Regions from separate parts of the Sphingomonas sp. CFBP 13603 genome, predicted to be linked through region 1. Evidence: riboswitches for the same ligand, from Rfam matches in the RefSeq annotation. Region 1 holds a riboswitch; the other holds the start of a gene.
What was found. Region 1 has a riboswitch for thiamine pyrophosphate ahead of thiC (phosphomethylpyrimidine synthase ThiC). Riboswitches for the same ligand answer to the same signal wherever they lie in the genome.

Region 1 (15,900 bases):
TCGTCTCGACGATCATCGGCGGGCACAAGGCGAACATCATCAACCTGCGGCTCGATACGCGCGACAAGAGCTTCCACACCAACGAGATCGACGTCGAGGTGCATGACGTGCAGCAACTTATGCGGCTGATGGCCGGGCTGCGGGCGGCGGATGCGGTGCACACCGTGGAGCGAGTGTAGAAACATCCGACGATGACGGCGGCCGCGACGGACGCTAGACGGGACAGATGAACCGTCCGTCCCTTTCGATAGTCGTCCCCTGCTACAACGAGGCGGCGTGCCTCGACATCCTGCACGCGCGCATTTCCGGCGCGGCCAAGGTCGCGGTCGGCGACGATTACGAGATCGTCCTGATCAACGACGGCTCGCGTGACGACAGCTGGCCGGTGATGCAGCGCCTCGCCGCCGCCGATCCGCGGCTGGTCGCGATCAACCTCTCGCGCAACCACGGCCACCAGCTCGCGCTGACCGCCGGCCTGGACCTGTGCGCGGGCGAGCAGATCCTGATTATCGACGCCGATCTCCAGGACCCCCCCGAACTCCTGTCCGACATGCGCGCGGCGATGGCAGCGAGCCAAGCCGATGTCGTCTACGCGGTGCGCCGCCAGCGCGCGGGCGAAACGGTGTTCAAGAAAGCCACCGCCGCCGCCTTCTACCGCCTGCTGACGCGGATGACCGAAACCCCGATCCCGCTCGACACCGGCGACTTCCGCCTGATGAGCCGGCGCGCGCTGGATGCGTTCCTGTCGCTCCCCGAACAGGCGCGCTTCATCCGCGGGATGGTCGCCTGGATCGGCTTCAAGCAGGTGCCCTTCCCCTACGATCGCGCCGAGCGGCTCGCGGGCGAGACGAACTACCCGCTGGCGAAGATGATCCGCCTCGCGTTCGATGCCGTCACCGGCTTCTCGACCGCGCCGCTGCGGTTCGCCAGTCACGCCGGGCTCGCACTGACCGGCGTATCGCTGCTGCTGTTCGTCTATATCGCGATTGGTTGGCTATCGGGGAGCGCGGTGCAGGGCTGGACCTCGACGATGCTCGTCACCGTGTTCCTCGGCGCGGTGCAGATGTTCGTGCTGGGGATGATCGGCGAGTATCTCGGGCGGCTGTATGTCGAGTCCAAGCGCCGGCCGCTGTACATCGTCGCGGATGTCGCCGGCCCGATTCAGGGGAAGGCGACGCTCGGGTTTCGTGCGGAGCCGGTCGACGTGGTGCGGTTGCCTGAAGCGTCCCTTCCCATCCGCACCGACTGACGAACACCGCGTACCCCGATTCTGGCACCACCCCAATCCTCGAACCACCCCGGCGGAGGCCGGGGCCCAATTGGAAAGGTCGCAGTAACGAAGCGCGGGCTTCAGTGGCGACGTCTCCCAATTGGACCCCGGCCTCCGCCGGGGTGGTGGTTGGAGGGGCCCTGCCTCCTCCCTCCCGTTCGTGCTGAGCGAAGTCGAAGCACTTGCGCGCGGGGCATGTCCTTCGACTTCGCTCAGGAAGAACGGGTCACGGGCGGCGGTAACGATCCGGCGCAAGGATGTGCGGTAAGTTTACCGCGGCACCGCCAACGTCACGATCGAAACCCCCGGCGTCATCGGCACGCGCCCGACCAGATGCCGCTCCAGCCGGAAGATCTTCTCAAACAGCGCATTCACCAGCTTCGGCGGCGGTGAATCGTCGCTGTCGTCGCGTCCGGTCATCCGCCCGGCGATCCGTGCCGCCGCCGCCAGCGGGAACAGCAGCGAATTGAAATAGCCGAGCTTCTCCGGCTTCAACCCGGCGGTCTCGATCGCCGCCTGCAACGTCGCCTTCGAATAGCGCCGATGGTGATGGTTCACCACATCGTGTGCGCTCCACAGCCAGGCATGCGCCGGCACTGCGATCAAAATCTTGCCGCCCGGTGCCAGGCAATCGGCCATCGCCTTCAGCGCCGCGACGTCGTCCTCGATATGCTCGACCACGTCGAGAACGGCGATCAGGTCGTAATACTTCCGCGGCACGCCCGGCAGTTCGGGCAAAGGCGCGGCGCCGACCGGCTTCCCCAGCCGCTCGCTCGCGATCTCTCGCGCGGCGGGGTCGATCTCGATCGCGTCGATCTCGCCGAACTCGGCCAGCATCGGCAGGTTGTGCCCGGTGCCGCAGCCGATCTCGAGGATCTTCGCATCCTTCGGCAATGCGCCGTAGCGGGTCAGGTAATCGGCCAGGATGTCGCGGCGGGCGCGGTACCACCAGTGGGTGGAATCGTGGGCGGCCATCCGGTCGTAGACGATGCGGTCCATCAGTAAGTCGCCCAATTCATTGGAAGCATCAGTTGAAAACCCAGAAACGGTTGAGCACGAACGTCACGATCGCGGCAAGAAAGACGGCGGGGACCAGCGGGATCCACGGGTGCAGATGCAGCAACGCCGTGCCGATCCACGTGATGACGGCGTTGAGACTCAACCCCGCGGCCTGGACGATCACGAACTTGAAATGCCGCCCTGCCCCCGGTTCCTTCGCGTGCCCCTTGAAGCTCCAGCGGCTGTGCAGGAAGAACCCGACCACCACCGCGACCGCAAACGCGAACGGTACCGCGGCCACCGCCTGGCGTGGCGGGAAGACATACGCCGTCAGCGGCAGGTACACGAGCGAATATACTACGCTGGAAATACCGCCGGCGATGCCGAAGCGCACGAGCTGGCCGAGCACGCCGCTCGCCCGCATCTGCTCCACCTGTCGCCAAATCGCCTGCATGCCCGCCTTGTTCTTTACCCTCCGGCGATCGCGCCGGTGCCTTGTTCTTTACGGGCACCGCGATAGAGCGGCCGCGAAGACAAGCCCGCGCATCTAGAGCGCGTGCGGGCTGGAGGAAAGCGTTTTGGATCAGGCACCCCCCCCCGAGCAGTCGACGCCGCGGAACACGCTGCTCGACGAACTCGATCGGCATTGGATCAAGCTGACGCTGCTCGCCTGGGTGGCGGTGGCGGCGTGGTCGATGTTCGATCGCTGGGGCCAGATCCGCTGGCTGTCGCTCGGCGATACCGACGACAACATGCGGCTGATGCAGGTCCGCGCGCTGCTCGACGGGCAGGGCTGGTACGATCTGCGCAACTACCGGATGAACCCGCCGGTCGGTTTCGATATCCACTGGAGCCGGATCGTCGACCTGCCGATCGCCGGGCTGATCCTGTTCTTCCGCCTGTTCACCAGCAACAGCTGGGCGGAGCGGCTCGCCTGCGGGATCGCACCGTTGCTGCCGCTGTCGATCGCGATGCTCGGCATCGGCGCGACCGTGCGGCGGTTGATCAGCCCCTATGCGTGGCCGCTGGCAATCGTGTTCCTCGTCGGCGCGGTCGGCACGATGCTGATGTTCATGCCCGAGCGGATCGATCATCACGGCTGGCAGCTGGCGATGCTGAGCCTCACGGTCGCGGGGCTCTGCGATCCGAACGGCCGCCGTGGTGGCGCGATGGTCGGCATCGCGAGCGCGGTGTCGCTGTCGATCGGGCTCGAACTGCTGCCCTATGCGGCGATGGCGGGGGCGATCATCGCGCTGCGCTGGGTGTGGGACCGGTCGGAAGCCGAGCGCCTGTCGATCTATGCGTTGACGCTCGGCGGCGGCAGCACGCTCGGGTTCGCGCTGTTCGCGTCGAACGCCAACCAGGCGATGCGGTGCGATGCGCTGACGCCCGTGTGGCTGAGCGTGATGATCGCGGCGGGGATGCTGCTGTTCCTGCTCGCGCGGTTCGGGCCTTCGTCGCGCGGGATGCGGCTGGCGCTGGCGGTCGCGGCCGGGGCGGCGATCGTCGTCGGGTTCGCGCTCGTCTTCCCGCAATGCCTTGGCCGGCCCGAGGGGATTTCGCCCGAGCTGCAACGCAACTGGCTGGACAATGTCCGCGAGGCCAAGCCGATCTACAAGCACAGCTTCCGGGTCGGCTTCTCGCTGGCGACGCTACCGATCATCGGCCTGATCGGCGCGATCCTCGCGGCGTGGCGCGCGCGTCGCGACACCCGCGCGGTCGGTTGGGCGGCGGTCGCGCTGTTCACCGCGTTCGCCTGCGCGATGCTGTTGTGGCAGGTCCGTGCAGGCCCCGCCGCGCAGCTGCTGGCCGTTCCCGGCGCGACCGCGCTGGGCTGGCTGATCCTGCCACGACTGCTCGGCAACCGATCGATTGCCGTCCGCGTGCTGGGGACGGTGAGCGCGTTCCTGATCGTCTCCGGGTTGTTCGCCGGGATGGTGATCCGATACCTGCCGATCGACCGGCCGAAGCCCTATGAGAAGCGCGTCAATTCGGCGACCGGCAATTGCCTGCGCACGACCGTGCTGCTCGCTCTTAACAAATACCCCGCGCAGACCGTGTTCACCTTCGTCGACATGGGCCCCCGGCTGATCACGATCACGCATCACGACGCGATCGCGGGGCCGTACCACCGCAACGGCGATGCGATCCTCGACGTCCAGCACGCGTTCGGCGGCACCGCGGACCAGGCGCATGCGATCATCAAGCGCCACGGCGCGACGATGCTGCTGCTGTGCCCGAACGCGGCGGAATCGACCAACTACAAGGCGCGCAGCCCGAAGGGGTTCTATGCCGAGCTGGCGAAGAACGAGGTGCCGGCATGGCTGACGCCGCTACCGCTGCCCGCAAAGTCGCCGCTGCGACTGTTCAAGGTGGATTGAACCTCCGTCATCCCGGGTCGAGCCCGGGATGACGGACGGGCTTCAGCGCAGCACCACCGACAAGCCGTCGAGCACGAACTGCACCGCCAGCGCGGCCAGCAGCACGCCGAGCAGCCGCGTGATCACCGCCTCGATCTTCGCACCCAGGATCCGCATGATCGGCCCCGCCGCGAGCAGCGCGACCAGCGTCAGCAGCAGGATCGTGACCATCGCGGCCAGCACGACCGCCGAGCGCTCGATCCCGCTGTTGCGGCTCATCAACAGCATCACCGACGCGATCGAGCCCGGCCCCGCGATCATCGGCATCGCCATCGGGAAGATCGAGACGTCCTCGACTTCGGGATCGCTCGCGACCTTCGCCGCACGGTCCTCGCGGCGTTCGGTGCGCTTTTCGAACACCATTTCGAGCGCGATCAGGAACAGCATGATGCCGCCGGCGATGCGGAAGCTCGCCAGGCTGATCCCGAGGCCTTTCAGCAACGCCTCGCCGAACAGCGCGAACACGAACAGGATCGCCGCGGCGACTCCGACCGCACGCATCGCCATCGCGCGCTTCTGCAACGTCGATGCGCCCGCCGACAGCCCGGCATAGATCGGCGCGCAGCCCGGCGGATCGATCACCACGAAGAAGGTGATCAGCGACGAGATATAGAGTTCGATCACAGGCCCGTCCGATCCAGCGCAGCCTCATCGATCGCGACGCCTTCGCGGCGCCCCGCCGAGACCAGCGTGTTGCGCAGCAGGCAGGCGATCGTCATCGGCCCGACGCCCCCCGGCACCGGCGTGATCGCGCCCGCGACTTCGACCGCGCTCGCAAAATCGACGTCGCCGACGAGGCCGGCATCGGTCCGGTTGATACCGACGTCGATCACGGTCGCGCCGGGCTTCAGCCAGTCGCCCTCGATCATCTCGGGGATACCCACCGCCGCCACGACGATATCGGCGCGCCGGATATGCGCGGGGACATCCTTGGTACGGCTATGCACGACGGTCACGGTGCAGCTCTCGCGGAGCAGCAGTTGCGCCATCGGCTTGCCGACGATGTTCGAGCGCCCCACGACCACCGCCTCGAGCCCACTCAGGCTCGGCAGCACGCTCTTCAACAGCATCACGCAGCCAAGCGGCGTGCACGGCACGAACCCGGCCAAACCGGTCGCGAGTCGTCCCGCATTGATCGGATGGAAGCCATCGACGTCCTTGTCGGGATCGATCGCGGCAATGACCGCCTGCTCGTCGATATGCCTGGGCAACGGCAACTGGACGAGGATCCCGTCGATCGTCGGATCGGCGTTCAGCGTCGCGACCAGCGCGAGCAGGTCTTCGACCGGCACGTCGGCGGGCAGCCGGTGCTCGATGCTCTCCATCCCCGCCTCGCGCGTCGCCTTGCCCTTCGACCGGACATAGACGTTGGAGGCGGGATCCTCGCCGACCAGCACCACGGCAAGGCCGGGCGCACGGCCCGCCTCGGCGCGAAAGGCGGTGACGCCGTCTGCGATACGGGCCCGGAGGCCGGCGGCGAAGGCCTTGCCGTCGATGATGGTCGCGCTCATGCCCGCGGCCATAGAGCGCGGACGCGATTTCCGCCAGCACAGCGACGTCGCTCGCGACTCGACGATGATCGACCGCCTACACCCCCATCGACATCCCCGACAGGTACGCTGCCGGTCCTAGCGCTGGGCCGGCCCTAGCGCTGGGCAGTGACGATCGCCTTCTGCGTGGACGCGAGCGGCACGGGGTCACCGCCACGATCGTAGAACGCCATCATCAGAACCCCTGCTGCGAGGATCACGCCGGTGATCGCGTAGATCAGGGGCTTACGGTCCCTGGTATGATCCCTGGGCGCAACATCGATGCGGTTTGCCATTCATCACTCTCCGAAGTCCGGCAGGTCGTCCTGCTCTGATGTGGAGGCTAACAGCTTTCATCGCACTGCATAGGGGCTATCGCGATCCGACCGTCACCCACGGATCCGTCGACGATACGCCACCGTTGGACGGGTAGCGTCTGGCCGCCGCGCCTGCTTTTCCGTTAGCATCGCCGCATGATCTTGATCGCAATCGCGTTGGCGCAGGCTTCGGCACCGTTCGGTGGCGAATTTCCTGTGGAAGCTCTCGATATCTGCGCGGCCAACCGTGCGTTGAGCGGCAAGGAGCTGGACAAGGCGCTGCGCGACGCCGCCAGGCAACGCGGATGGACCGATGTCGAGACGGCCATGCTGATCCAGGGATGCGCCTCCTATGCTGAAGGCATGGAGGAGGGGCGCAAGAGCGTCGAGGCACGGATCAAGGCCGAACAACGCCAGAAGCAGATGGCCCGGCAGCAGCAGCTGAACCAGCAGCAATGACATAGCCGCGACCTGCGGCTCCCCGTTCTCCGATGATGCGTTCTCGCACCCCGCGTTCTCCCAACACGCGACGGCAAGACGTCAGCCCTTCCACTCCTCCAGCGCATCGTCGTAGCGCTGCTTCTCGTCTTCTACCGCCGCCCGCGCCTTTTCCACGGCCTTGTCCCGCGATCGCTCCAGCTCGCGGCGTTCGCGCGCCAACGCCGCCTCGCGCTCGGTGATCTTCCGCAACGTGCGGCGAAACTCGGATTCGCATGCCTCGAATGCTTCCTCAGCGGCCTCCAGCGCACGACGGCTCGGTTTGGGCTTGGGTTTGGGCTTGGGTTTGGGTTTGGGTTTAGGAGCCGCCACTGGAGTTGGCGTTGGAGCCACCTTCGCCCGCGAGCGCCGCGGTCCACCCTCATCCTCGTCAGGCGCATCGACCTTGCGCGACGTCGCCGGAGCACGCGCCGGCAGTGCCGCGATCTGTTCGGCGGTCGTGCCGCGCGATCGCTTGATCACCACGCCAGGCGACGCCAGCGGTTCGGCTGACAGATCCGGATCGGTCACCAGTTCGGCGATCCCGCGCGCGAACAGGTCGTGGTCGCTGCCCCACGCCGCCAGCGCCGCCTTCTGGCTCGGCGCCGCGACATAGGCGTCGTGGAAGCCCGCCGCCGTCCGATATACCTTCAGCTTGCCCGCGCGTGCCATGCATCATGGCTAGCGTGGCCATTTCCGTGGCGCCACCCCATTACGTCGCACGGCAAACCCCCCTATACGCGCCTCATGTGGCTTGCGATCCTAATGTCCGCGCTGGCGATGACCGCGATCGTCGGCGTCCGCTATCTCATCGTCTCGGGCGCGTTCGCCGCCGCGACGCGCGCGCGGCATCCCGGCCTGTACCGCGGGCTCGACAGCCAGATGCGGCGAGAGATCGGCTGGAGCATCGCCTCGGCCGCGATCTACGGCGTGCCCGCGGGCATCCTCGCCTGGGGCTGGCAGAATCGCGGCTGGACCAAGGTCTATGCCGACGTCCACGCCTACCCGCTCTGGTACCTGCCGGTCTCGGTGGTGCTCTATCTCTTCGCGCACGATACCTGGTTTTACTGGACGCATCGCTGGATGCATTGGCCGCGGCCGTTCAAGCTCGCGCACGCGGTCCATCACGCCAGCCGCCCGCCGACGGCTTGGGCGGCGATGGCGTTCCACCCGATCGAGGCGATCACCGGCGCTGTGATAATTCCGCTACTGGTGCTCCTGATTCCGATCCATGTCGGCGCACTCGGTTTGGTCCTGACCATCATGACGGTTATGGGAGTGACCAATCACATGGGATGGGAGATATTCCCCAGGTTCATGTGGCGGGGAGCATTGGGGGGATGGCTGATAACGGCCAGCCACCATCAGCGACATCATGAACAATACGGATGCAATTATGGGCTATATTTCCGAGTCTGGGACCGGCTCTGCGGCACCGACCGAGGCCTTGGCGATTTCGCCAAATCGCATGCCAAGGCGCGCGCGAAAGCCGCGGCTGGTGGCGGCGGCCGCGATCGCGTGGGCGATGCTGGCAGCGACGGCGCCGGTCACGCGGCTTGACGTAGAGGTCGACAATCTCCGCTCGGCTAAGGGCATGATCCGGATCTGCCTGACCGCCGATCCCGACAATTTCCCCGCCTGCGTCGACGATGCCAACGCGCTGACGCGTTCGATCCCGGCCAGCGTCCACACCACCAGCTTCCCCGGCCTGCCGCAGCGCGGCTATGCGCTCGCGATCATCCACGACGAGAACAGCAACGCGAAGCTCGATACGATCGCGGGCATCCCGCGCGAGGGCTATGGCTTCTCGCGCAATGCCGCGGTGCGGTTCGGTCCGCCGCGCTTTTCCGCCGCCCGGTTCATGCTGGCGGGTGATGCCGAATTGCAACAGGTGAAAATGCGTTACATCTTCTGACCGATCGTGACGGACCGAAAACGGTTTTACCGCGTTTGGCCGTGGAACCTTTTTGTCCGGAGCATTTCCTTGCGCGCATTCACTCTCTTCACGTCTGCCGCAACCGCGGCGCTTGCCATCGCCACGCCGGCTTTTGCCCAGACCGATCCCAACCCGTCGCCGACGATCACCGACCCTCGCGACAACAACCGTATCACCATTGCGCTCGGTGCGGTGTCGATGCCCGATTACGAGGGTGCGGACAGCAATTCCTTCACTCCCGCCGGCGCCATCGTCGGCTCGGTGCGCGGGCATGACTTCTTCCTCCGCGGCACGCAGCTCTACTTCAACCTGATCCCGAACACGGGCGAAGTCGGCATCAACTACGAAGTCGGTGTCATCGGTGGCGTCCGTCGCGATCGCACCGGCGACATCGACAACCGCCAGGTCCGCGCACTCGGCAAGATCGATACCGCGTACGAGCTCGGCGGCTATGTCGGCATCGGCAAGACCGGCGTCATCACCAGCGACTACGACACGATCACCGCGCGCGTCGCGTACGTCCACGACGTGTCGGGCACCTACGACAGCTACGTCATCACCCCGCAGGTAAACTACACCACGCCGCTGTCGGTCCGTACGCTCGTCTCGCTCGGCGTGTCGGCGGATTATGCCGGCAAGGGCTTCGGTCGCACCTATGCGGCCGTGACGCCGATCGGCTCGCTGAACAGCGGCCTGCGCACCTACGACGTCAACGACAGCGGCTTCCGTCGCGCGAACGCCTCGCTGTTCGTCGTGCAGAGCCTGTCGGGCGATCTTCGCCACGGCTTCGGCGTCGGTGCCGGCGTGCTCTACGGTCGCATGCTCGGCAAGTACAAGAATACCCCGATCGTCGCCGATGTCGGCGATGCGGACCAGTGGCTCTATGCCCTTGGATTGACCTACACTTTCTGATCTGAATTATTTTTTCTGCAGGTCTTGAAACCCTGCATCCAAAAGCCGTCTGCAGTCGTTACTCGACGCGGACGGCTTTTTTTATGTCCGTAACAGAGCGGGTTACGAATGAGTTCCGGTAAACGGGACCGGTCGGAGACTGGAATGTTGCGCCATCGCCGCAGACGATTTCGACGTCCGAAACAACAAGGGGAGGACCCTGAATATGACCGAGAGCGTGCACCTGATCGAAGCCCTCGATGCCCGCGTGGAGCGGCGCAACGACCGACGTGATTTCTTCAAGAACGCGCTGGGCGCAGCCGCCATCACCGCCGCCGGTGCGACCGCGCTGTCGATGTCCAGCGCCGCCGCCGCGCAGTCGGTCAGCGAAGCCGACATCCTGAACTTCGCGCTCAACCTCGAATATCTCGAGGCGCAGTTCTACTCCTACGCCGCCTACGGCACCGGCCTCGACAACGCGCTGCTCACCGGCACCGGCCAGCAGGGCGCGGTTCGTGGTGGCCGTCGCGTCAACTTCACCGATCCGATCGTCGCACAATATGCGCGTGAGATCGCCCAGGACGAGATCGCGCACGTTCGCTTCCTGCGCACCGCGCTCGGCACCTCCGCCGTCTCGCAGCCGGTGATCGACGTCAGCGTCTCGCCGACCAGCGCCTTCTCGGTCGCCGCACAGGCTGCAGGGCTTGTCCCCGCCGGCACCGCGTTCGATCCCTATGCCACCGACGAGGCATTCCTGCTCGGCGCGTTCATCTTCGAAGACGTCGGCGTGACCGCGTACAAGGGCGCAGCGCGCTTCCTCAGCACGCCTGCGACGCTCGAGGCCGCTGCCGGCCTGCTCGCGGTCGAGGCGTATCACGCCGCGATCGTCCGCACGACGCTGTACGGCAAGGGTATCGACACCCCGTCGCTGCGCACGTCCGCCGATGCCATTTCGCGTGCGCGCGACAGCCTCGACGGCGGTGGTGCCAACACGACGATCTTCGGTGCGAACGATATCGATCAGGGCATCTCGTCGTACCAGGCAACGCCGATCAACCTCTCGGCTACGCAGGCGGCCGTCACCGTGTCGAACATCGTCCCGCTCGACGCGGACGGTGTCGCCTACAGCCGCTCGGCCAGCCAGGTGCTCAACATCGTGTACCTCAACGGCGGCGCCGCATCGGCAGGCGGTTTCTACCCGTCGGGCATGAACGGCAACATCAGGACGAGCGTGGCGGCAGGCTGATCCGCCAGCCCTACCCACAGCCCGACCTTACGCCTTCATCGATATTCAGGGGATTCACCCAATGACCGATATCAATACCAAGCTGGAAGTATTCGACGCGATCGCCAGCCGTCGCAACGAACGTCGTAGCTTCCTCCGCTTCGCCGGCGGTTCCGCGCTCGCCATCGGTGGCGCCTCGCTGCTGTCGGCATGCGGCAGCGACGACGAGGATCTGGCCCCGACGCCGACCCCCGGCCCGACGCCGACCCCGGCGCTGAACGACGCCGACGTGCTCAACTTCGCGCTCAACCTCGAATATCTCGAAGCGCAGTTCTACGCGTTCGCGGCATTCGGCGTCGGCCTCAATGCCAGCCTGCTGACCGGTACCGGTACGCAGGGCGCGGTCACCGGCGGCGCGCAGGTGCCGTTCCAGGATGCCGTGGTGCGTGAATATGCCCGCGAGATCGCGATCGACGAAGTCGCACACGTCGCGTTCCTGCGTCGCGCGCTCGGCAACGCCGCCGTCGCGCAGCCCGCGATCAACATCTCGGGCGGTACCGCAGCAGCCCCAGGCGCCTTCACCGCGGCGGCGCGTGCGGCCGGCGTCATCCCGGCAACCGGCGTGTTCAATCCCTATGCGGACGACAACAGCTTCCTGCTCGGTGCGTTCATCTTCGAGGACGTCGGCGTCTCGGCCTACAAGGGCGCAGCACCGCTGATCTCGAACCCGACCTATCTCGAGGCGGCAGCGGGCATCCTCGCGGCAGAGGCCTACCATGCCGGTCTCGTCCGCACGGTCCTCTACCGCAAGGGTCTCGACGTCCGGAACCCGACCCCGGCGCTGATCACCGGTGCGAACCAGATCAGCAACGCCCGCGACAGCCTCGATGGCGCAAGCGACATCGATCAGGGCATCACCGGTACCGATGCGACGGTCTCGAACATCGTGCCGACCGATGCCAACGGCCTCGCCTACAGCCGCTCGACCGGCCAGGTGCTCAACATCGTCTATCTCAACAGCGCAGCCGTCGCGATGGGCGGGTTCTTCCCGGCCGGCGTCAACGGCAACATCCGGACCAGCGCCGCGCGCGCATGAGGCCCATCGCCGATTGAACATGAAACCTTGGCCGCGGCGAATACAGGGATCGCCGCGGCCCTTGTTTGGGGAATGACCATGACCAACTTCACGAAGCTCACCATGCTCGCCGGCCTCGCCGCTGCGGGCATTTTTGCCGTTCCCGCCGCCGCGCAGGACATGACCACCGACGAAGACCGTAATCCGTTCTCGGGCGTCTATATCGGTGCGGCCGGCGGCTACGACGTCCAGCCCAACGACATCGGCTCGTCGATCCTGTTCGACCGCAACGGCGACGGCAATTTCAACGACAGCGTCAACACGATCCGCGGCGCCAACGCATTCTCGCCGGGCTTCTGCAACGGTTCCGCTCGCACTGCGGTGCCCGCCTATGGCTGCCGCAACGATGACGACGGCTGGTCGTATTACGGCCGCGCAGGCTTCGACGTGCAGCGCGGTCCGTTCGTGGTCGGCATCGTCGGCGAATTCGGCAAGTCCGAGATCACCGACAGCGTCGCCGCCTTCTCGACCACGCCCGCCAGCTACACGATGGCGCGCAAGCTGAAGTGGGAAGGATCGGCCCGCCTCCGCGCCGGTCTCGCCGCCAACAAGACCTTGTTCTACGCCACCGGCGGCGCCGGCTATGCCAAGATCGACAATCTGTTCTTCACCACCAACACCGCCAACGCGTTCGCAGCCACCGGCTCGGACAAGCGCTGGGGCTATGTCGGCGGCGGCGGCATCGAGCAGAAGCTGACCAAGAACATCTCGATCGGGATGGAATACACCTATCACCAGTACAAGGACGACGACGCCCGCGTCCTGGTCACCGCCGGCACCGCGCTCGCCGGCAGCCCGGTCCTCCTGGCGAACAACCCGTTCGTCCTCGCCCCCAACACCGCGGGCACCACCTTCCGCCGCAGCGACGAGAACTTCCGCTGGCACAGCCTCCGCGGCACGGTGAACTTCCGGTTCTAAGGCGAAGGGCGGCCTGCACCACCCTGGTGCAGGACTCGCCCAAGCCCGGCCAGCGCAGCAAAGCACGCCACAAGGCGTAGCTTTGCTACGACTGACGGCGCGCGGAGTAAGGAAAAGGCCGCTGCCCCAAACCGGGCAGCGGCCTTTTCTCGGTTCAGCAAGCGTGCGCTCGCCGTCAAAAAACCAACATCCACATTGCCACCACCCCGGCGAAGGCCGGGGCCCAGTTGGAAGGGCGGATATAACGAAGCACCGCCGATCGTTACCGCCGTCCCCCAACTGGACCCCGGCCTCCGCCGGGGTGGTGAACCTTCGATCGGCAGGATGCCCAGCCGAAGCCCATGCACTTTCCCCGCACACCCCAAGCCCCCAAATTCCCCATTGCACCCCACCCCAAGCCCCCTATGCTTACCCCACCCCGGGGGAGCGCTTTATCCGCGCTTGAGAGGAAGGCAGGAGCCTTCGACCCGCTGAACCTGATCCGGTTGATACCGGCGGAGGGAGGGAGCGGTCGCCACAGAACCGCAATCCTTGCTCCGAGACCCGTAGGAGCAAGCGCATGGCCATCGATACGCAATCCAAGACCGCAGACATCGGCGTTACCACCGGCCCGATCCGAGGCTCCCGGAAAATCCACGTAGCGGTCCCGACCAGCCCAGACGTCCGCGTCGCCATGCGCGAGATCGTCCTGGACCCAAGCTGCAGCGAGCCCCCCCTGCGCGTCTACGACACCAGCGGCCCCTACACGGACCCCCGCGCGCAAATCGACATCAACGCCGGCCTCCCCCAACTCCGCCGCGCCTGGATCGAAGCCAGAGGCGACGTGGAATCCTACGAAGCCCGAGAACTCCGCCCCGAAGACAACGGCCAGCTAGGCCCCGACCGTTCGGGCGGAGTCCCCCAGTTCCCCGCCACCATCAAACGCCCCCTCCGCGCGCGCGCCGGCGCCAACGTAAGCCAGATGCACTACGCCCGCCGCGGCATCATCACCCCGGAAATGGAATACGTCGCCACCCGAGAAAACCTCGGCCGCGCCATGCTGAAAGACTACAAGCGAGACGGCGAAAGCTTCGGCGCAAGCATCCCCGACTTCGTAACCCCCGAATTCGTCCGCGACGAGATCGCCCGCGGCCGCGCGATCATCCCCAACAACATCAACCACCCCGAATCCGAACCGATGGCGATCGGCCGCAACTTCCTCGTCAAGATCAACGCCAACATCGGCAACTCCGCGGTCGCCAGCAACGTCGCCGCCGAAGTCGACAAGCTCGTCTGGTCGATCCGCTGGGGCGCCGACACGGTGATGGACCTCAGCACCGGCCGCAACATCCACGACACCCGCGAATGGATCCTGCGCAACTCGCCCGTCCCGATCGGCACCGTCCCCATCTACCAGGCGCTCGAAAAGGTCGGCGGCGTCGCCGAGGATCTCACCTGGGAGATCTTCCGCGACACGCTCATCGAGCAGGCCGAACAGGGCGTCGATTACTTCACGATCCACGCCGGCGTGCGCCTCGCCTACATCCCGATGACCGCGAAACGCGTCACCGGCATCGTCTCGCGCGGCGGCTCGATCATGGCGAAATGGTGCCTCAGCCACCACAAGGAAAGCTTCCTCTACGAGCGCTTCGACGAGATCACCGAGATCATGAAGGCGTACGACATCGCCTACAGCCTCGGCGACGGCCTGCGCCCCGGCAGCATCGCCGACGCCAACGACGAAGCGCAGTTCAGCGAACTCTACACGCTAGGCGAACTCACCCACCGCGCGTGGAAGAGCGACGTCCAGGTCATGATCGAAGGCCCCGGCCACGTGCCGATGCACAAGATCAAGGAGAACATGGACAAGCAACTCGAAGTCTGCGGCGAAGCACCCTTCTACACGCTAGGGCCACTCACCACCGACATAGCCCCCGGCTACGACCACATCACCAGCGGCATCGGCGCCGCGATGATCGGCTGGTACGGCACCGCGATGCTCTGCTACGTCACGCCGAAGGAGCATCTAGGCCTCCCCGACCGCGACGACGTGAAAGTCGGCGTCGTAACCTACAAACTAGCCGCCCACGCCGCCGACCTGGCGAAGGGCCACCCCGCCGCCCAGATGCGCGACGACGCGCTCAGCCGCGCAAGGTTCGAATTCCGCTGGAGAGACCAGTTCAACCTCTCCCTCGACCCCGACACCGCCGAACAATACCACGACCAGACGCTCCCAGCCGAAGGCGCCAAGACCGCCCATTTCTGCAGCATGTGCGGCCCAAAATTCTGCTCGATGAAGATAACGCAAGAGGTGCGGGATTTTGCGGCAAAGCAGAACGCGCCGGCGGATACGTTCCTAGCCGCAGACGTCGACCAGACCGACACGGACCGAGCGATTTTCGCAAAGGGCAGCCATGCCGATGCGGAAAGAGGCATGGCCGACATGAGCGAAAAATTCCGTGAAAAAGGAAGCGAGATCTACCTGCCAGCGGAGTAAGCAAATGGACCGGTAATCAAAAGTCGATTATCGGTCCATCTTGCCTCAGGGACATTCAGGTAAGCTTAGTAAGTTATTCGGTTGCTCACCGTCATTCTGCGTTTTGAGGTATTTGTTACCACTCGCCGAAACCGCTACGATGACCCATACGCTCGATCCACCTACGCTGACGTAAAATTGCCAACTTCCCCCTTCAATTGCCGCAATTGCCTCAGTTTGCGTCATTTTCCAGCGCGAAGGAGTAGCGCCCCCGACATTCGTGATTCGATCGTGTGCACTGCTGCGATCAGTTTTATTAATGCATTGA
Region 2 (15,900 bases), on a different contig from region 1:
TCGCCCGAGAGGCGGCGGCGGACTTGGTCGCGAAATTCATCGACGCGCTGGTCGACGATCGCCTGGTCGTACTCGTCGTATTTATACATGTCAGATTACCCAGCTGCCGGCGTTGGGGTCGGCGGGTTTGAGAGTCAGGTCGGGCCGCATCGTCGGGCCCAAAGCGCGGATGCGGTCCTTTATGTGGGCGGGGCGGGGGCCGTCGTCGGTCTGCGTCGCCTCTATGAGATAGGGCACGTTGACGCGGCGTGCGCCTTCCTCCGCCTGGAGGATGGCTTCGCCCGCGACGCCGACGTCGGCCGCGTCCTCGATGTGGCGCGACCAGCCATTGCCGGTCCACCAGACGACGTCGCCGGTGGGAAGGTCGTTTCCGGTCAACAGCTTCATGCGGCGGCGTCCTCTGCTACGCGGGCCCAGCGGGCGAGTTTGTCTTCGGCGTCCGACAGTTCGACGACTTCGCCGACGACGATGATCGCGGGGCTCTTCACCGCTTCCCGCGCCACCATGGCGCCGAGATCGGCGAGTAGCGTCCGGATCGCACGGCTGCCCTGCAACGTGCCGCGCTCCAGCACGGCGACGGGCATATCGGGCGCAACGCCGTCGGCCATCAGCTTGTCTGCGATCTCGGTCGCCGTAGCGATGCCCATGTAGATCACGAGCGTGCGGCCCTGGCCGGCGAGCCCTGACCAGTCCTGCTCAGTCAAACCCTTGCACTGGCCCGCGACGAAGCTGACTGCGCTCGAATGATCGCGGTGCGTCAGCGGCAGCATCGCTTCGGCGGCACAACCGAGTGCAGCCGAGACGCCAGGAATCACTTCGACGGGGAGACCCGCAGCGCGAACCGCCTCGACCTCCTCGCCGCCGCGACCGAACACGAACGGGTCGCCACCCTTGAGCCGGATGACGATCGCGCCGGTCTTCACGTGCGCGATGATCAGCGCGTTGATCGCCTCCTGCGGCAGCGTGTGACGCGCGCGCTGCTTGGCGACCGAGATGCGCTGGGCGGAGGGTGGCGCGATATCGAGCACGCGTGGGTCGATCAGACCGTCATGCACGACGACGTCGGCGGTCTTCAGCGCTTCGACCGCGCGGACGGTAAGTAGGCCGGGATCGCCAGGGCCCGCCCCGACGAGGATGACGCGCCCGCGGGCGGTGGGGTCTAGGAGGCTTGCCATGCGACCGGAGATGGGCGGATGGGCGCTGCGCTGCAACCGAATGATGCTTTGGCGGGAGGTAGGATTGCTTTCGTGGCGGGGCATGTTGGTCGTCGAACCGACCGATCCTCCCCCGCTAGGGGGAGGTGGATGGCGCTTGCCAGACGGAGGGGAAGGGCGGCGATAACCTCTGCTCCGTGTCCTCCCCCTCCGTTGCTTCGCGCCACCTCCCCCTGGCGGGGGAGGATCGAAAGTAATCAGCCGTCGGCTAGGCCGATCCCGATCGACGCGCGGGCGCTTTCGGATTCGCTGCTGACGACTGGGTAAGCGCAGTAATCCGCCGCGTAATAGGCGCTGGGGCGGTGATTGCCCGACCAGCCGATGCCGCCGAACGGCGCGCCGCTCGAGGCACCATTGGTCGGCTTGTTCCAGTTGACGATGCCGGCGCGGATGTTCGCCCAGAACCGGTCGTACAGCGCGGGGGTCTGGCTGATCAACGAGGCGGACAGGCCGTAGCGCGTGTTGTTCGCCTCGGCGATCGCAGCGTCGAAATCATCGACGCGGACGACCTGGAGGATCGGCCCGAACAGCTCGATATCGGGCCGATCGGCGATGTCGGTGACGTCGATCAACGCGGGCTTGAGGAACGGGAGATCCGCGACGGGGCGTTCGAGATGGCGGATCGGGCGGCCGCCGCGCGTGAGTAGTTCGAGGAAGCTCTCGGTCAGTTGCTCGGCGGCTTCGTTGTCGATCACGGGGCCCATGAACGGGGCGGGGTTGGCGTGCGGTTCGCCAACGATGATCCGCCCGACCATCTTGTCGAGCGTGGCGATCAGCGGGTCGTAGAGCTTGCTATCGACGATCAGCCGACGCGCCGCGGTGCAGCGCTGCCCGGCGGTGGTGAATGCCGACTGGATAATCAGGATCGCCGCGGTGTGCAGGTCGGGCGTGTCCCACACGACGATCGGGTTGTTGCCGCCCATCTCGAGCGCGAGGATCTTCTCGGGCTTGTCGGCGAACGCGCGGTTGAGCGCCAGGCCGGTGCGCGCCGAGCCGGTGAACAGCAGTCCGTCGATATCGGGATGCGCGGCGAGCGCCTTGCCTTCGTTCGGGCCACCGATGACGAGACGGATGCATTCGGGCGGCACCCCGGCGGCGCGAAAGCACTCGACCAGGAACGCGCCGACGGCCGGGGTCTTTTCCGACGGCTTGAAGACGACCGCGTTGCCGGCGATCAGCGCCGGGACGATGTGGCCGTTGGGCAGATGCGCGGGGAAGTTATACGGCCCGAGCACCGCGAGCACGCCGTGCGGCTTGTGGCGGACGGCGATGCGCGAGCCCATCGTCGCTTCGAGGCGGCGTTGCGCGGTGCGATCGGCGTAGGCGCTGACCGAGATGTCGACCTTGGCGATGACCGTCTCGACCTCGCCGCGCGCTTCCCAGATCGGCTTGCCGGTTTCGCGCGCGATCAGATCGGTGAAGGCATCGTTGCGCTGCCGGACGATGTTGGCGAAGCGCCGCATCGTCTCGATCCGGAAGGCGAGCGGCTTCGACGCCCAGCTCGACCAGCCGGCGCGCGCGCAGGCGACCTCCGCGTCGACGTCGCCGACCGGATGGCGCCAGAGGACCGCGCCGGTGGCGGGTTCGTGGGAGATGATCTCGTCGGACATGGCGCTGCTCTTGCCTCAAATCAGGGATGATTCCAATTATTCGGCGAGCGCGTCTCCCATGTTGCGGATCGCGGCGACTTTCGCGGTCAACAGCGCCCAGTCGTCGTGCTCGGCGATCGGGGCCCAGATCGCCTCCACTTCGTCGATCAGCATGCTGCACGGTTCACCCGACCAATAGGCGTGCGACCGGTCCTTGCGGGGTTCGTACGACGCGAGCGCGGCGCGGACCTCGGTCCAGGGGTCGGTATAGGTTTCGGGCAAGTCGCCCCCGAACACGTCGAAAAAGAAGCGGTCGATGCCGACGCCCGAGGTGCGAAGTGCGCGTTCGGTGGCCTGGACGAGGTCGCGGTCGGTGTCGGGATCGCGCGGGCGGACGCCGAGGCGCCAGAGGATCGCCTGCGTGACTTCGGGTTGGTAGCGCGGGCCAAACTGGTCGAGCGCCGCGACCAGCGGGTCGCTCTCGGCGATCTGGCGAAGCGCGACGGCGAGTTGCATCATGTCCCAGTGGATCGCCTCGGGCTGGCGGCCGAACGCGTACAGTCCCTGGTGGTCGAAATAGGCGGCGGTGAAGGCGGGGTCCCAGGTCGGGGCGAACCGCCACGGGCCATAGTCGAAGCTCTCGCCGGTGACGTTGATGTTGTCCGAATTGAGCACGCCGTGGACGAAACCCGCCGCCATGTAGCGCGCGGCGAGGCGCGCGGTGCGGCCGACGACGAGGTCGAGCAGGCGGACCGGATCCTCGCTGTCCTCGTCGTAGAGGTTGCGCAGCGTGTAGCCGACGAGCTTGCGTAACGCCGCTTCGTCGCGGTTGTAGGCGAGGCGCTGGAAGCTGCCGATGCGGACATGGCTGTGGTTGAGGCGGACCAGCACCGCGGAGCGAGTCGGGCTGGGTTCGTCACCGCGCTGGAGTTCCTCCCCGGTCTCGATCAGCGACAGTGTCCGCGAAGTCGGCACGTTGAGCGCTTCCAGCATCTCGGTCGCGAGGATTTCGCGCATCCCGCCCTTGAGGGTGAGGCGACCATCGCCTGCACGGCTCCACGGGGTCTGGCCCGATCCCTTGGTTCCGAGGTCCATCAACCGACCTCGGCCATCCCGCATCTGCGCAAAGGTGAAACCGCGGCCGTCGCCGAGATCCGGGTTGTAGTTGCGGAACTGGTGGCCGTGATAGCGGAGCGCGAACGGCTGGGGGAGCGTGCCGGGGAGCGGCTCGAACCGGCCGAAATGGCGTGTCCATTCGTCGTCAGAGAGCGTGTCGACTCCGATCTGCGCGGCGGCGCGATCGTTGCGGAAGCGGGTTCGCGTCTCGGGGAAGTCCGCAGGCGCGACGGGATCGAAGAAGCCGTCGCCGAGGTCGAGGAGCTTTGCTTCGGGGCGATAGGCTTGCGGGGAGATAGGCATGCGGCGATATGGTGGCCGCTACCCGAAGGACGCAACCATGGCCGCTTACGAAAACCTCTATTGGTGGTCCAACGACGGGCTGAGACTCCACGCCAGGGACTATCCGGGCGGTGCGGAAGGCCAGCCGCCGATCATTTGCATGGCGGGGCTGACGCGTAATGCGCGCGATTTCGATGCGCTCGCGGCGAGGCTCGCGGGGCGCTGGCGCCTGATCGCGGTGGACTTTCGTGGGCGCGGCGAGAGCGCGTATGCGAAGGACCCGATGTCGTATGTGCCATTGACGTACGTGCAGGACGTCGAGGCATTGCTGACCGATCAGGGTATCGACCGGTATATCGCGTTTGGGACGTCGCTGGGTGGGATCGTCACGATGCTGATGGCGGGGCCTTCGCGCGGGCGGATGATGGCGGCGCTGCTCAACGACGTGGGGCCAGAGATCGACGCGCAGGGGCTGTCGCGAATCCGCGGCTATGTCGGCAAGGCGAGCGTCTTCCCGACCTGGATGCACGCTGCGCGCTGCGTTTCGGAAAACAATGCGGACGTCTATCCCGACTGGCAGATCGAGGACTGGCTGGCGATGGCCAAGCGGCTGTACCGGCTCAACAGTTCGGGGCGGATCGTGCTCGATTACGATCTGAAGATCGCCGAGCCATTCCGCGTGCCGGGAAACGAGGCGGGGCCGGACATGTGGCAGGCGCTCGGCTCCCTGCGCGATGTGCCGACGCTGATCGTGCGCGGGGGGCGATCGGACCTGCTGTCGGCGGCGACGGCGGAGCGGATGGCGGCATCGCTCGATCAGGCGGAACTGGTGACGGTGCCGGGTGTCGGCCACGCGCCGACATTGAGCGAGACGATGCTGCAGGACCCGATCGACCGGTTGCTGGTGCGTGCGCTTGAGGGGGCGGCGATCCGCGCTTAGAGACGGCGGGAACCGTGCGTCAGGCGCGGACTTCACTGATCTGCCGGGAAATTTGATGACCGAACGCGCCGACCTGCATACCGATGCCCGTCCTCTTAAAGGTCGCCGCGCGATCATCACCGGGGGCACGACCGGGATCGGCCGTGCGATCGCAGTGATGCTCGCGGCGAACGGCGCCAAGGTCTATGTCTGCGGGCGCGACGAACGGTATTTGGCCGATGCGCTGACGCACATCCGCGAAGTCGGCGAGGGCGACGGGATGGTCACCGAACTCGCCGATCCCGACAAGGTCCGCGCGTTCTTCGATGCCGGGGAAGCGTATCTTGGTGGCTTCGACATCACCGTCATCAACGCGGCGGTCGCGGCGGGCGGCCTTACGCAGATGAGCGAGGACGCGCTGCGCTACGCGATCGCGGTGGACTTCACCGCCTATCTGCTCAGTGCGCATCACGCCGCGCACCGGATGACGCCGATCGGTGACATGGTCATCATCGGCTCGCTGAGCGCGCACATCCTCGGGCCGAGCTCGACCGTGTATGCCGGTATCAAGTCGGGGATCGCGGGCTTCTCGGAAGCGCTTCGGCGCGAACTGGGACCCAAGGGTATCCGCGTGTCGCTGGTCGAGCCGGGCAAGGTCGGGTCCGACATGCAATACCCAGACGTACCCGACGACAAGCAGCGCCAGATGATCGAGGCCGAACAGATGTTGCGCGGCGAAGATATCGCGGCGGGGGTCGAGTTCCTCCTCACCCAGCCGACGCGGACCGTGATCCAGCAGATCGTCATCGTCCCGCGGGCGCTCGAGGGGGAGTAATCTCCCTTTCTAGTTCTCCCGCGAAAGCGGGAGCTCAGGGTACCATAGGACAGCGTTCGTGGCCCTGGACCCCCGCTTTCAACGGGGGGCACAGATGGAATACGTACCAAGGAGAATAGCATGTTCGACCAGCTCGTCTTCACCCCTGCCGACATCGACCTGTCGCGCTCGCCGCTGGCGGGGAAGGTCGGCGCCGAAACTTATGTGCTCGGCGCGTTCAATCCGGGGATGACGCGGCTGGCGAACGGCAATCTGATGCTGATGGTGCGGGTCGCCGAAGCGCTGAAAAAGCCGATCAGGGATGGCAACGTCCATGCGATCCGCTGGGAAGATGGCGCGTACGTGCTCGACGCTTGGCCGCTGGCGATGGTCGATACGAAGGATCCGCGGAAGTTCCTGATCCCTGGGGGCGGGTGGAAGGTGATGGCGTTGACGTCGTTGTCTTGGTTGCTGCCGGTCGAACTGGATGCCGAGGGGCGATCGGTCGTGGCAGTGCATTACGACAGGGCGATCGCGCCGCGGACGTCGTACCAATGCTACGGTGTGGAGGATGCGCGGATCTCGAAGGTTGGGGATCGGTATCTGATGACCACGTGTTCGGTCAGCCCGGAGCGGCATTCGACGACCTTGTATTCGTCCGCCGACGCGCTCGACTGGCAGCTCGAAGGGATCGTGCTCGATCACCAGAACAAGGACATGTTGATCTTCGAAGGACTGATCGCCGGGCAGTATTGGGCGCAGACGCGGCCGCTCGGCGATCTGTATTTCGCCTACCCACCGGGCAGCGAATGGCGCAGCGGACCATCGATCAACCTGTCGCGCTCGCCCGATGCGCTCCATTGGAAGCCGCACGACAAGCCCGGCATCCGCCCGCATTCCGCCACCGTTTCGACCGCGCGAATGGGCGGCGGCGCGCCCCCGATCCTGACCGATCGCGGCTGGCTGACGCTGTGGCACGGTGTCGAGCCATCTGGCGTAGTCGGCATCTACCGGACGTACTGGTCGATCCTCGACAAGGATGACCCGTCGATTACCGTCGCGACCGAGCACACCGCATTGCTGGAACCGAACCCCGCGCTCACCGAGCCGCTGAAGGACAGCATGTACCTCGACAACGTGGTCTTCACGACGGGCATCGCCGACGCCGGCGACTTCTACGTCGTTGCCAGCGGCGAGGCGGACCTCGCGTGCCGGATCACGCATATCCCAAAGGCCGTGTTCGCCGCCGCCCCGTGAACCGCACGCGATAGCGCTTTCCACGCACCCCCGGACCGCCTAAGCGACGCGTATCCCCGGGGGGCCGCTCATGCGCGGCTGAGAGGTGGGCAGCAGCCCATGACCCGCTGAACCTGATCCGGCTTATACCGGCGTAGGGAGGGTCTGCGGCTGGCCCGTCGTCCCTCCGATTGGAGTGGACGTGACGTTTTTCAGTGCTGGTTTGAGTGTGATTTCCGCTGGGCGCGAGCGCAGACTTCTGGGGCGGGTCGCACTGTCCCTGTCTGCGACCCTCGCCGCATCGTCGGCCGTGGCGCAAGCGTCCGATCCGGTCGAACCCGCGGAGATCCGGGTGGTCGGTAAGCAGGACCCAGCCGGTCTGCTGCTCGACCAGAAGGTGCCGCGCGCGCAAAGTGCGATCTCCGCCGACTTCATCGTCAAGCAGGCGCCGACGCTCAACGCGTTCCAGCTGGTGACGCTACTGCCGGGCGCGAACGTCGCATCAAGCGACCCGTACGGCCTGTCGACGAGTTCCAGTCTGACGTTGCGCGGTCTCGGCCAGGACGAGATCGGCGTGCTGATGGAAGGCGCGCCGCAGAACGACATCGGCTATTATTACGCCTATCCGTCGCAGTTCGCCGACCCGGAGAACCTCAAGCGTATCACGCTGGCGCAGGGCTCGGTCGATATCGATTCACCGACGCTCGGCGGCGCGGGCGGGCTTTTGTCGCTGTCGCTGGACGATCCGAAGGCGCGTCTCGGCGCGCTCGTCGACCTGTCGCTCGGCAGCTACGCGGCGCGGCGTGGGTTCTTCCGCGTCGATAGCGGGACGATCGGCAATACCGGGCTGAAGGCGTTCCTGTCCTATTCGAACACCCGCGCGGACAACTGGCGGGGTGCCGGTTTCGACACCCGCCAGCATATCGACGCGAAGATTCTCAACGAATGGGGCGCCGGCAACCGCGCCAGCCTAGCGCTGTCGTACAATGATGCGAACTCGTCGAGCTATCCGAGCCCGACGCTCGCCGAGTGGAAAGCGCAGGGTCGCGGGTTCAACTACGACAAGCGCTACACGGCAGGGAACACCAACTACTGGCGGCTGTACCGCGCGCCGTTCCGCAACCTCTACGCCTCCGCGCCGGTGCATCTCGTGCTGACCGATCGGCTGGCGCTCGACAGCACCACCTATCTCCAGTTCGGCTACGGCAACTCGCCTTACGGCACGCAGTTGACCACCGAAGGCAATTTCCTCGGCACCGAGGAACTGGCACAGCCGATCGCGCTGCCCGGCGCAGTCGATGGCGTCGCGACGGTACTCGGCAATTATACCGGCGACCAGATGCGGACCGGCAACGTCAGCAAGCTGACCTTCAAGACCGCCGCACACACGCTCACCGCCGGACTCTGGTTCGACTACGGCACCGACCGCGTCACGCAGTCGTACACCTCGATCGACGCCGCTGGGCAGCCGTTCGACCGCTGGGGCTATCGTTCAAAGGCCATCCGCACCGCCGACGGCCGCCTGCTCGCCTACGAGAACCAGCGCACCGTCACCGTGACGAAGGGCTTCTTCCTCGCTGACAGCATCGCACTGAAGCCGCGGCTGACAATCGACGCGGGGTTCAAGGGCGTCAACGTCCTCCGCAATGGCCGCAATTACCTTCCCGGACCGCAGGAAAAGGTGCGCAACGACAGCTTCGCCGCGTTGCCGCGCGCCGCGATCCACTACCGGATCGACGATCGCCAGCAGCTGTTCGCCAACATCACCACCAACTTCCGCACGCCGAACGAGTTCACGCTCTACAACAGCTATGCGGGTGGCGCGGTCGTCGTGCAGGGGACCAACGCGCTCAAAAACGAATATTCGGTCTCGCAGGAAGTGGGCTATCGCTTCATCGGCGAGCAGTTCTCCGCGTCGGTGACCGGCTTCCACTACAAGTTCCGCAACCGCCAACTCGCGACCGTGCTCGACCAGGGCGGCGCGCAGGTCAACGCGACGCTCAACGCGGGTGGCCAGACCTCGTACGGCATCGATGCGGAGATCGACTATCGCCCGATCGCCGGGGTCAGCCTGTATCTTTCCGGCGAATATCTGCGCGCCCGGATCGACGACGACCTCCCGGTCGGCGCGGACTTCCTGCCGACCAGGGGCAAGCACGCGGTGTCCAGCCCGACCGTCCAGTTCGGCGCCGGCGGGATCTACGACGACGGGCGTTTCTTCGGCAGCGTCGCGTCGAAATATATCGGCCGGCAATATGCGAGCTTCATGAACGACGAACGCATCAAGGGCTATGCGACTCTCGATCTGTCAGTCGGCATGCACCTCGCCGATTGGCTCGACGGCAAGCGCACCGACCTGCGCGTCAACGCGATCAACGTCACCGATCCGCACGTCCTCGCCGGTGTGCAATCAGTCAGCACCAATGCGCAGGACACGATCGGCCGTAACGGCACGGTCATCGCCGGCGCACCGCCCGCCTATTACATCGGCAGCGGCGCGGCGGTCATGGCGACGATCTCGCGGGCGTTCTGAGGTGGCGTCGCAGCCCGCGCATCTCGTCCACGGCATGGGCACCGCGATGGAGGCGCCGACCTGGCCCGCGATAACCGCGGACGAGGCCGAGGCGCTACTCGCCCGCTTCCCGGCGGCAGGACGGATGACCGGTCTGCACTGGCATTCCCCGCGACCATTCTCCGCCGCGACGCTGGTCCACGCGACGCAGGGCGCGTTCTTGCTGAAACGTCATCACGCGAGTGTCCGCTCGATCGAGGGCCTGGCCGAGGAGCACGCATTCATCGCGCATCTCGCCGGTGCGGGCGTTTCCGTGGCCGAAGTGATGGCGACCGCTGATGGCGGGAGTGGCGTTGCGCGCGGTGAGTGGTCCTATGAACTCTTTCGCGAGGCGCCCGGCGCGGACCTGTACCGTGACAGCCTGTCGTGGACGCCGTTCTTCTCGCACGCCCACGCGCATGCCGCGGGTGTCGCCCTCGCGACGCTGCACGAGGCCGCACGCGATTTCACGGCTCCGGCGCGTCGACCGCAGCCGCTCGTGGCGAGCTTTACGATCCTGCCCGCAGCCGATCCGATCGCGGCGGCCGAAGCCTATGTCGCCGCCCGTCCGGCGCTCGCTGCGTTCCTAGCGGCTCAGCCGTGGCGGCGGGATCTTGCGAGACTGTTCGGAACGTTGGGCGACGGGCTTCCCTCGCTGCTGGCGGCGCAGGTGCCGCTCTGGACTCACAACGACTGGCATCCGTCGAACCTGCTCTGGGCGGGCAACGGGAGCGTGCGGACGGTGTTCGACTTCGGTCTCGCCGACCGTACTTGCGCCGTCCACGATATCGCCACCGCGATCGAGCGGACCGCGGTACAGTGGTTGAAGCTGGCGCAGGGGAACGACGCGGCGATCGCAGACCCGGAGGCCGCGATCGCGATCCTTTCGGGCTATGCGACGATCCGGCCTTTGAGCCGCGCCGACATCGCGACGATCGTGCGCCTGTTGCCGCTGGTCCATCTCGAATTCGCGCTGTCGGAGATCGACTACTTCGCCGGCATCGTCGGCGACCCGGATTCCGCAACGCTGGCATGGGACGACTATCTGGTCGGTCATGCCGACTGGTTCCTGTCGGCAGCCGGTCAGGATTTCCTGAAGCGAATCGGCGGCGAGGGTCCGGTCCGATGACGGGGTTCGAAATCATCGCCGTCGTCGTCAGCTTCGCGGGCATCTGGCTGACCGCGACGCGGCGCATGCTGTGCTGGCCGGTCAATTTCGTCGCCTGCGCGCTGTATTTCAAGCTCTTCCTCGACGTTCGCCTGTATGCGGACATGGTCCTGCAGGCGCTGTTCGGGATCGCGATCGTCTATGGCTGGATCGCGTGGGCGCGTGGCAAGGCGGATACCGGCGACATCGTCGTGAGGCCGTTGCATCGCGCACAAGCCTCCGCCGGGCTGGCGGCCGGTGCGGTCGGGGCGCTCGCGATCGGTTGGTTCATGAGCCGTTACACGAACGCGGCGCTGCCGTGGATGGACGCGGGGTTGAGCAGTTTCAGTTTGGTCGCGCAATATTGGACGGCGCGGCGCCACGCTGCGAGCTGGCTGCTCTGGATCGTGGTCGACGTGCTCTATGTCGGGATGTTCATCGTCAAGGGCCTCATGCTGACGGCAGGCCTCTATGCGGTGATGATCGCGCTGGCGGTCATGGGATATCGGCGTTGGCGAGCCGCGTAGCGACGGTTTGGCGTCGACCTGGTCGCTTGCGTATCGGCGCGGATGATGTCAGCCGAACCGGCATGATAGTGGACGCCGCAACCCGATGACAGCTCCGACCGAGACACTGCTCGATCTTGGCTGGAACGATCATTTCAGTGTCCAGGTTTCGGACGACGAAACGGCGCAATGCCACCCCGTTCGCGTGATGTCCGTCCACCGCGGCCAGATCGCGGTCGCCGGCGAAGGGGGCCAGCGTTTCGTCTCGCCGTACATAGCCGGTGCCTTGCCGACGGACGATCATCCGACCGTCGGCGACTGGCTGCTGATCGACAATCGGACGCTGGAGCCGGTGCGCGTCCTCCACCGGATGAACCTGTTCAAGCGGCGATCGCCGGCCGATCCGCGCAAGGACCAGATGATCGCCGCCAATGTCGACACGGTGTTCCTCGTCGCGTCGTGCAACCAGGATTTCAGCGTCGCGCGGATCGAGCGGTACCTCGTTCTCGCGCGCGAGGTCGGCGTGAACCCGGTCGTCGTCCTGACCAAGATCGACCTGACCGACAGCCCTGACACGTTCGTGGCGGCGGTGCACGGCATCGAGGCGGGATTGCAAGTCGAGGCGATCGACGGTCGCGATCCGGCCAGCATCGCACACCTCGCGGCTTGGTGCGGCAAGGGCAAGACGGTGGCGTTCCTCGGCTCGTCCGGCGTCGGAAAGTCGACGCTCGTCAACACGTTGCGCGGGTCGGAGAGCATCCTCACCCAGGCGATCCGCAAGGGTGATTCGACGGGACGGCATACGACCACCGTGCGCGAGATGCACCGGCTGGAGGAGGGCGGCTGGCTGCTCGACCTGCCCGGCATGCGCGAACTGCAACTATCGGACGCGTCGACCGGGATCGCCGAGGTGTTCGACGATTTCGAACTGGCGGCGCAGGCGTGCAAGTTTTCGGATTGTTCGCACACCGTAGAGCCGGGCTGTGCGGTCCAGGCGGGGATCAAGGCGGGCACGCTTGCGCCGGACCGGTTCGCGCGCTGGCGCAAGCTCGCGACCGAAGAGAAGGCCAATGCCGCGCGGACTGCCGGGCGGCGGCCGCATTGATGCAGCCCTCGGTAGCCAGGGACGCGAGCGCAGCATGACACCACGGGAATTGCTGGCCACCGCGATCGTGCCGGGCGGCGGTGAGGAACTGCACCTGTACAGCCGCGGCGGCGACTTCATGATCCTGCTCGATCGTGCCGAGCTGATGAGCACGCGGATGACGGGCTCGGAAGAGGCGCTCGCGGTCATGACCTGCGAACGGCTGGGAAGGCGCCCGCGCCAGCAGGGACCGCATCTGCTGATCGGTGGGTACGGCATGGGCTTCACGCTGCGCGCGGCACTGGCGGCGCTCGACCAGAACGCACGGATAACGGTGGTCGAACTGGTACCGGAGATCATCGACTGGGCGCGCGGGCCGATGGCGACGCTGATGGCGGGCTGTCTCGACGATCCGCGGGTGACATTGGTGCAGGGCGATGTCGGCGCCGTCATCGCAGGGGCGTCGTCGGCGTACGACGCGATCCTGCTAGACGTCGACAACGGCCCCGACGGGCTGACGCGGACCGACAACAACCGGCTCTATTCGGTACGCGGACTGGCTGCGGCGAAGCGGGCGCTCGCCCCCGGCGGCGTCCTGGCGATCTGGTCCGCGGCACCCGACCCGGTCTTCGTCCGTCGTCTGGCCTCGTCCGGCTTCCGCACCGAGGAGGTCGTCGTCCGTGCACGCAGCAACGGCAAGGGGCCGCGACACGTCATCTGGTTCGCCACGCCGGCGGATTGACACGCGCTGCGGTATCATCGGCGGGGCTTCGATCGCTATAAGGCGCTTTGGCGACGCGAAAGGGACATGATGACCGCGGCTTTTCGAGCGCTTCTCGCGATCGTCCTTTTGATGATCCCGTCGGTCGGCTTCGCCGAGGATCGGTTCAAGGTCCTGGTGATCGCGACCCCCAGCAAATACCACTATGAATATATTCCGGTTGCGCGCGACAGTATCGAGCACCTCGCAAAGCTGCATGCGTTCCACGTCGAGTGGGCCAGCGACCCTGCGGTGTTCGACGGCGACCTCAGCCACTACGCGGCGGTGATGTTCCTCAATACCCCGGCGGAACAGCTGAGCGAGACGCAGCGTCGGCATTTCGAGGCGTATATGCGGGATGGCGGCAACGCGATCGTCGTGCACCGCGCCGCGATCATCCCGAAGACCGACTGGCCGTGGTACGAGAAACTGGTGGGTCGCAGTTTCGTCAATCATCCGATGCTGCAGACCGGCGTCGTCACCGTGGTCGACAAGGGCTTTCCGGCGACGTTCGGCGTGCCCGATCGCTGGATCTGGAGCGACGAGTTCTACGTCACCAGCAATCCGTTCGCGGTGCCCATCGATACGGTGCTGACGGTGGACGAGACGAGCTATGATCCGACCAGGATCTGGCCGGGTCAGGTGGCGAAGCCGATGGGGAAGGACCACCCCGAAGCCTGGTATCATCGGTATGAGAAGGGACGGGTGTTCGTCACGCTGCTCGGCCACGATGCGGAGGCGTACCGCGACGAGCGCTATCTCCAGCATTTGCTGGGCGGACTCTACTGGGCCGCGACGGGCCGGGGTCAGCGTCACTGAACCCCGGGCGCCGCGCGGTCGATCCCGGCCGTCAGACGCCGCCGGACGACGTCTTGGCGATCTTGCCGCGGTGCATGACGAAATCGACGTGTTCGAGCCGCGTGACGTCCTGCAGCGGAGAGCCCGTCACCGCGATGATGTCCGCCGTCTTGCCGGGCGCCAGCGTACCGATGTCGTCGCGACCGAGCAGGTCGGCGGCGCCGACGGTGGCGGCGGCGATCGCCTGCGTCGGGGTGAGGCCGTTCTTCACCATCAGCGCGAACTCGGTCGCGTTGTCGCCGTGCTTCGACACGCCGGTATCGGTTCCGAACGCGACCTTCACGCCGGCGGCATAGGCGCGACGGTGGCTGTCGGCCATCGCGGCCGCGGCGGCTTCGGCCTTGACGATCGTCGCGGGGGGCAGCGCGCCGCCCCGCGCCTGCGCGAGCGCCGCGACGGGCGCGATCTCGGTCGGCACCAGATAGGCGCCCCTGGTCTTGAACAGCTTGATCGTGTCCGCGTCGAGGAACGTCCCGTGCTCGATCGAATCGACACCGGCCTCCAGCGCCGCACGCGTGCCTTCGGTCGCATGGCTATGCGCGGCGACCTTGCGACCGAGCGTATGCGCCGTGTCGATGATCGCGCGCATCTCCTCGGGCGTCATCGCGCGGCCGAGCCCGCCGCTGACGTTCGAGAGCACGCCGCCGGTCGCCGCGAACTTGATGACGCGGGCGCCGAGCGCGACCTGCGCGCGCACCGCGCGGCGGCAGTCGTCGGGACCGTCGCACAGGTTCACTTCCTTGGCATGCACCATGTCGGCGAATTCCTCGGCCAGCCCGTTGCCGCCGTCGCCATGCCCGCCGGTCACCGAGATCATCTCGCCCGCGTTGGTGATGCTGGGTCCCTCGACCGTCCCCGCATCGATCGCATCGCGGAGCGCACGACTGCCGCGCGGATCGCCGCCGAGATCGCGGACCGACGTGAAACCGGCGTTCAGCGTCGTGCGCGCGTTGGCGACGGCGGTCATCTCGTCGTCGAACCGGTCGCGGTTCAGCGCCTCCAGACGGGCGCGCATCGGATCGCCGCCGATACCCCAGAGATGCACGTGCATGTCGACCAGCCCCGGCAGGACGAAGGCGTTGCGGAGATCGACCAGAGTCGCGCCTTGCTCAGGCGCCACGAAGCCGTCGCGCAACTCCGCCACCTTGCCGTCGCGAACGATGATCGTCGTGTTGCCGCGCGGCGCCTGACCGGGGCGATCGAGCAGCGTGCCGGCTTGGATATAAGTCGTGGTCGACGGCTTGGTCTGCGCCAATGCCGATACCGAGACGGTCGCCGCCAGCCCGACCAGAAATGCCTTGATCATCATTCTCTCCCCTTTGCCTACCATGCTCGTCCAACCAGGGGGCGCCTGCAAGTGGTCATTGCGGGAACGGCGAACGCGGATGGCGGAGCGGGCAAGTCCTGTCGGGTATCGAAGGTCCCTTGAAAGCGCGCGCCGAAATCGGCATCGCGTTTGCCATGTCTGCTCCCGTGAACATCCTGCATCTCCACTCGTCGTTCGATCTTGGCGGCAAGGAGGCGCGGGCGGTTCGGTTGATGAATGCGTTCGGCGACCGCGCGAAGCATACCATCGTGTCGGGTATGCCCGATGCCCTGGGAGCGCGGGATTCGATTGCGAAGGGAATCCGCTACGAGATCGCGCAGAATCCACCGCCGCTGACGGGTAAGCCTTCGGTCAAGCGCTACGAGGCGATCGCGCAGTATATGCGGCGGTTCGACCTGGTGCTGAGCTACAACTGGGGTGCGATCGACGGGGCGATGGCGCGCCGCGCGTTCGCGAAGGGGGCGCCGCCGCTCGTGCACCACGAAGACGGGTTCAAC

Region 2: another riboswitch for thiamine pyrophosphate. It lies ahead of IFR23_RS12300 (TonB-dependent receptor); the one in region 1 lies ahead of thiC (phosphomethylpyrimidine synthase ThiC).

What each region holds. Positions count from the first base shown of each region.
Region 1 is NZ_JADBIA010000011.1:142,790-158,689, reverse strand. It holds gene IFR23_RS16320 (RelA/SpoT family protein) at 1-179, shown strand, start outside; gene IFR23_RS16315 (glycosyltransferase family 2 protein) at 227-1,249, shown strand; gene IFR23_RS16310 (class I SAM-dependent methyltransferase) at 1,541-2,269, opposite strand; gene IFR23_RS16305 (GtrA family protein) at 2,298-2,723, opposite strand; gene IFR23_RS16300 (AcrB/AcrD/AcrF family protein) at 2,848-4,650, shown strand; gene IFR23_RS16295 (MarC family protein) at 4,693-5,313, opposite strand; gene folD (bifunctional methylenetetrahydrofolate dehydrogenase/methenyltetrahydrofolate cyclohydrolase FolD) at 5,310-6,200, opposite strand; gene IFR23_RS16285 (hypothetical protein) at 6,335-6,514, opposite strand; gene IFR23_RS16280 (hypothetical protein) at 6,692-6,994, shown strand; gene IFR23_RS16275 (hypothetical protein) at 7,076-7,684, opposite strand; gene IFR23_RS16270 (sterol desaturase family protein) at 7,760-8,572, shown strand; gene IFR23_RS16265 (DUF2141 domain-containing protein) at 8,538-8,927, shown strand; gene IFR23_RS16260 (MipA/OmpV family protein) at 8,997-9,860, shown strand; gene IFR23_RS16255 (ferritin-like domain-containing protein) at 10,066-11,085, shown strand; gene IFR23_RS16250 (ferritin-like domain-containing protein) at 11,147-12,160, shown strand; gene IFR23_RS16245 (outer membrane protein) at 12,239-13,117, shown strand; TPP riboswitch at 13,527-13,637, shown strand; gene thiC (phosphomethylpyrimidine synthase ThiC) at 13,677-15,593, shown strand; gene IFR23_RS16235 (DUF3892 domain-containing protein) at 15,639-15,900, opposite strand, start outside.
Region 2 is NZ_JADBIA010000007.1:64,571-80,470, reverse strand. It holds gene IFR23_RS12340 (nitrite/sulfite reductase) at 1-89, opposite strand, end outside; gene IFR23_RS12335 (DUF2849 domain-containing protein) at 91-387, opposite strand; gene cobA (uroporphyrinogen-III C-methyltransferase) at 384-1,175, opposite strand; gene astD (succinylglutamate-semialdehyde dehydrogenase) at 1,412-2,824, opposite strand; gene IFR23_RS12320 (protein adenylyltransferase SelO) at 2,861-4,222, opposite strand; gene IFR23_RS12315 (alpha/beta fold hydrolase) at 4,260-5,141, shown strand; gene IFR23_RS12310 (SDR family oxidoreductase) at 5,197-5,955, shown strand; gene IFR23_RS12305 (glycoside hydrolase family 130 protein) at 6,076-7,191, shown strand; TPP riboswitch at 7,239-7,348, shown strand; gene IFR23_RS12300 (TonB-dependent receptor) at 7,481-9,703, shown strand; gene IFR23_RS12295 (phosphotransferase) at 9,705-10,850, shown strand; gene pnuC (nicotinamide riboside transporter PnuC) at 10,847-11,395, shown strand; gene rsgA (ribosome small subunit-dependent GTPase A) at 11,481-12,479, shown strand; gene IFR23_RS12280 (spermidine synthase) at 12,514-13,200, shown strand; gene IFR23_RS12275 (ThuA domain-containing protein) at 13,270-14,037, shown strand; gene IFR23_RS12270 (metal-dependent hydrolase family protein) at 14,069-15,382, opposite strand; gene IFR23_RS12265 (glycosyltransferase) at 15,538-15,900, shown strand, end outside.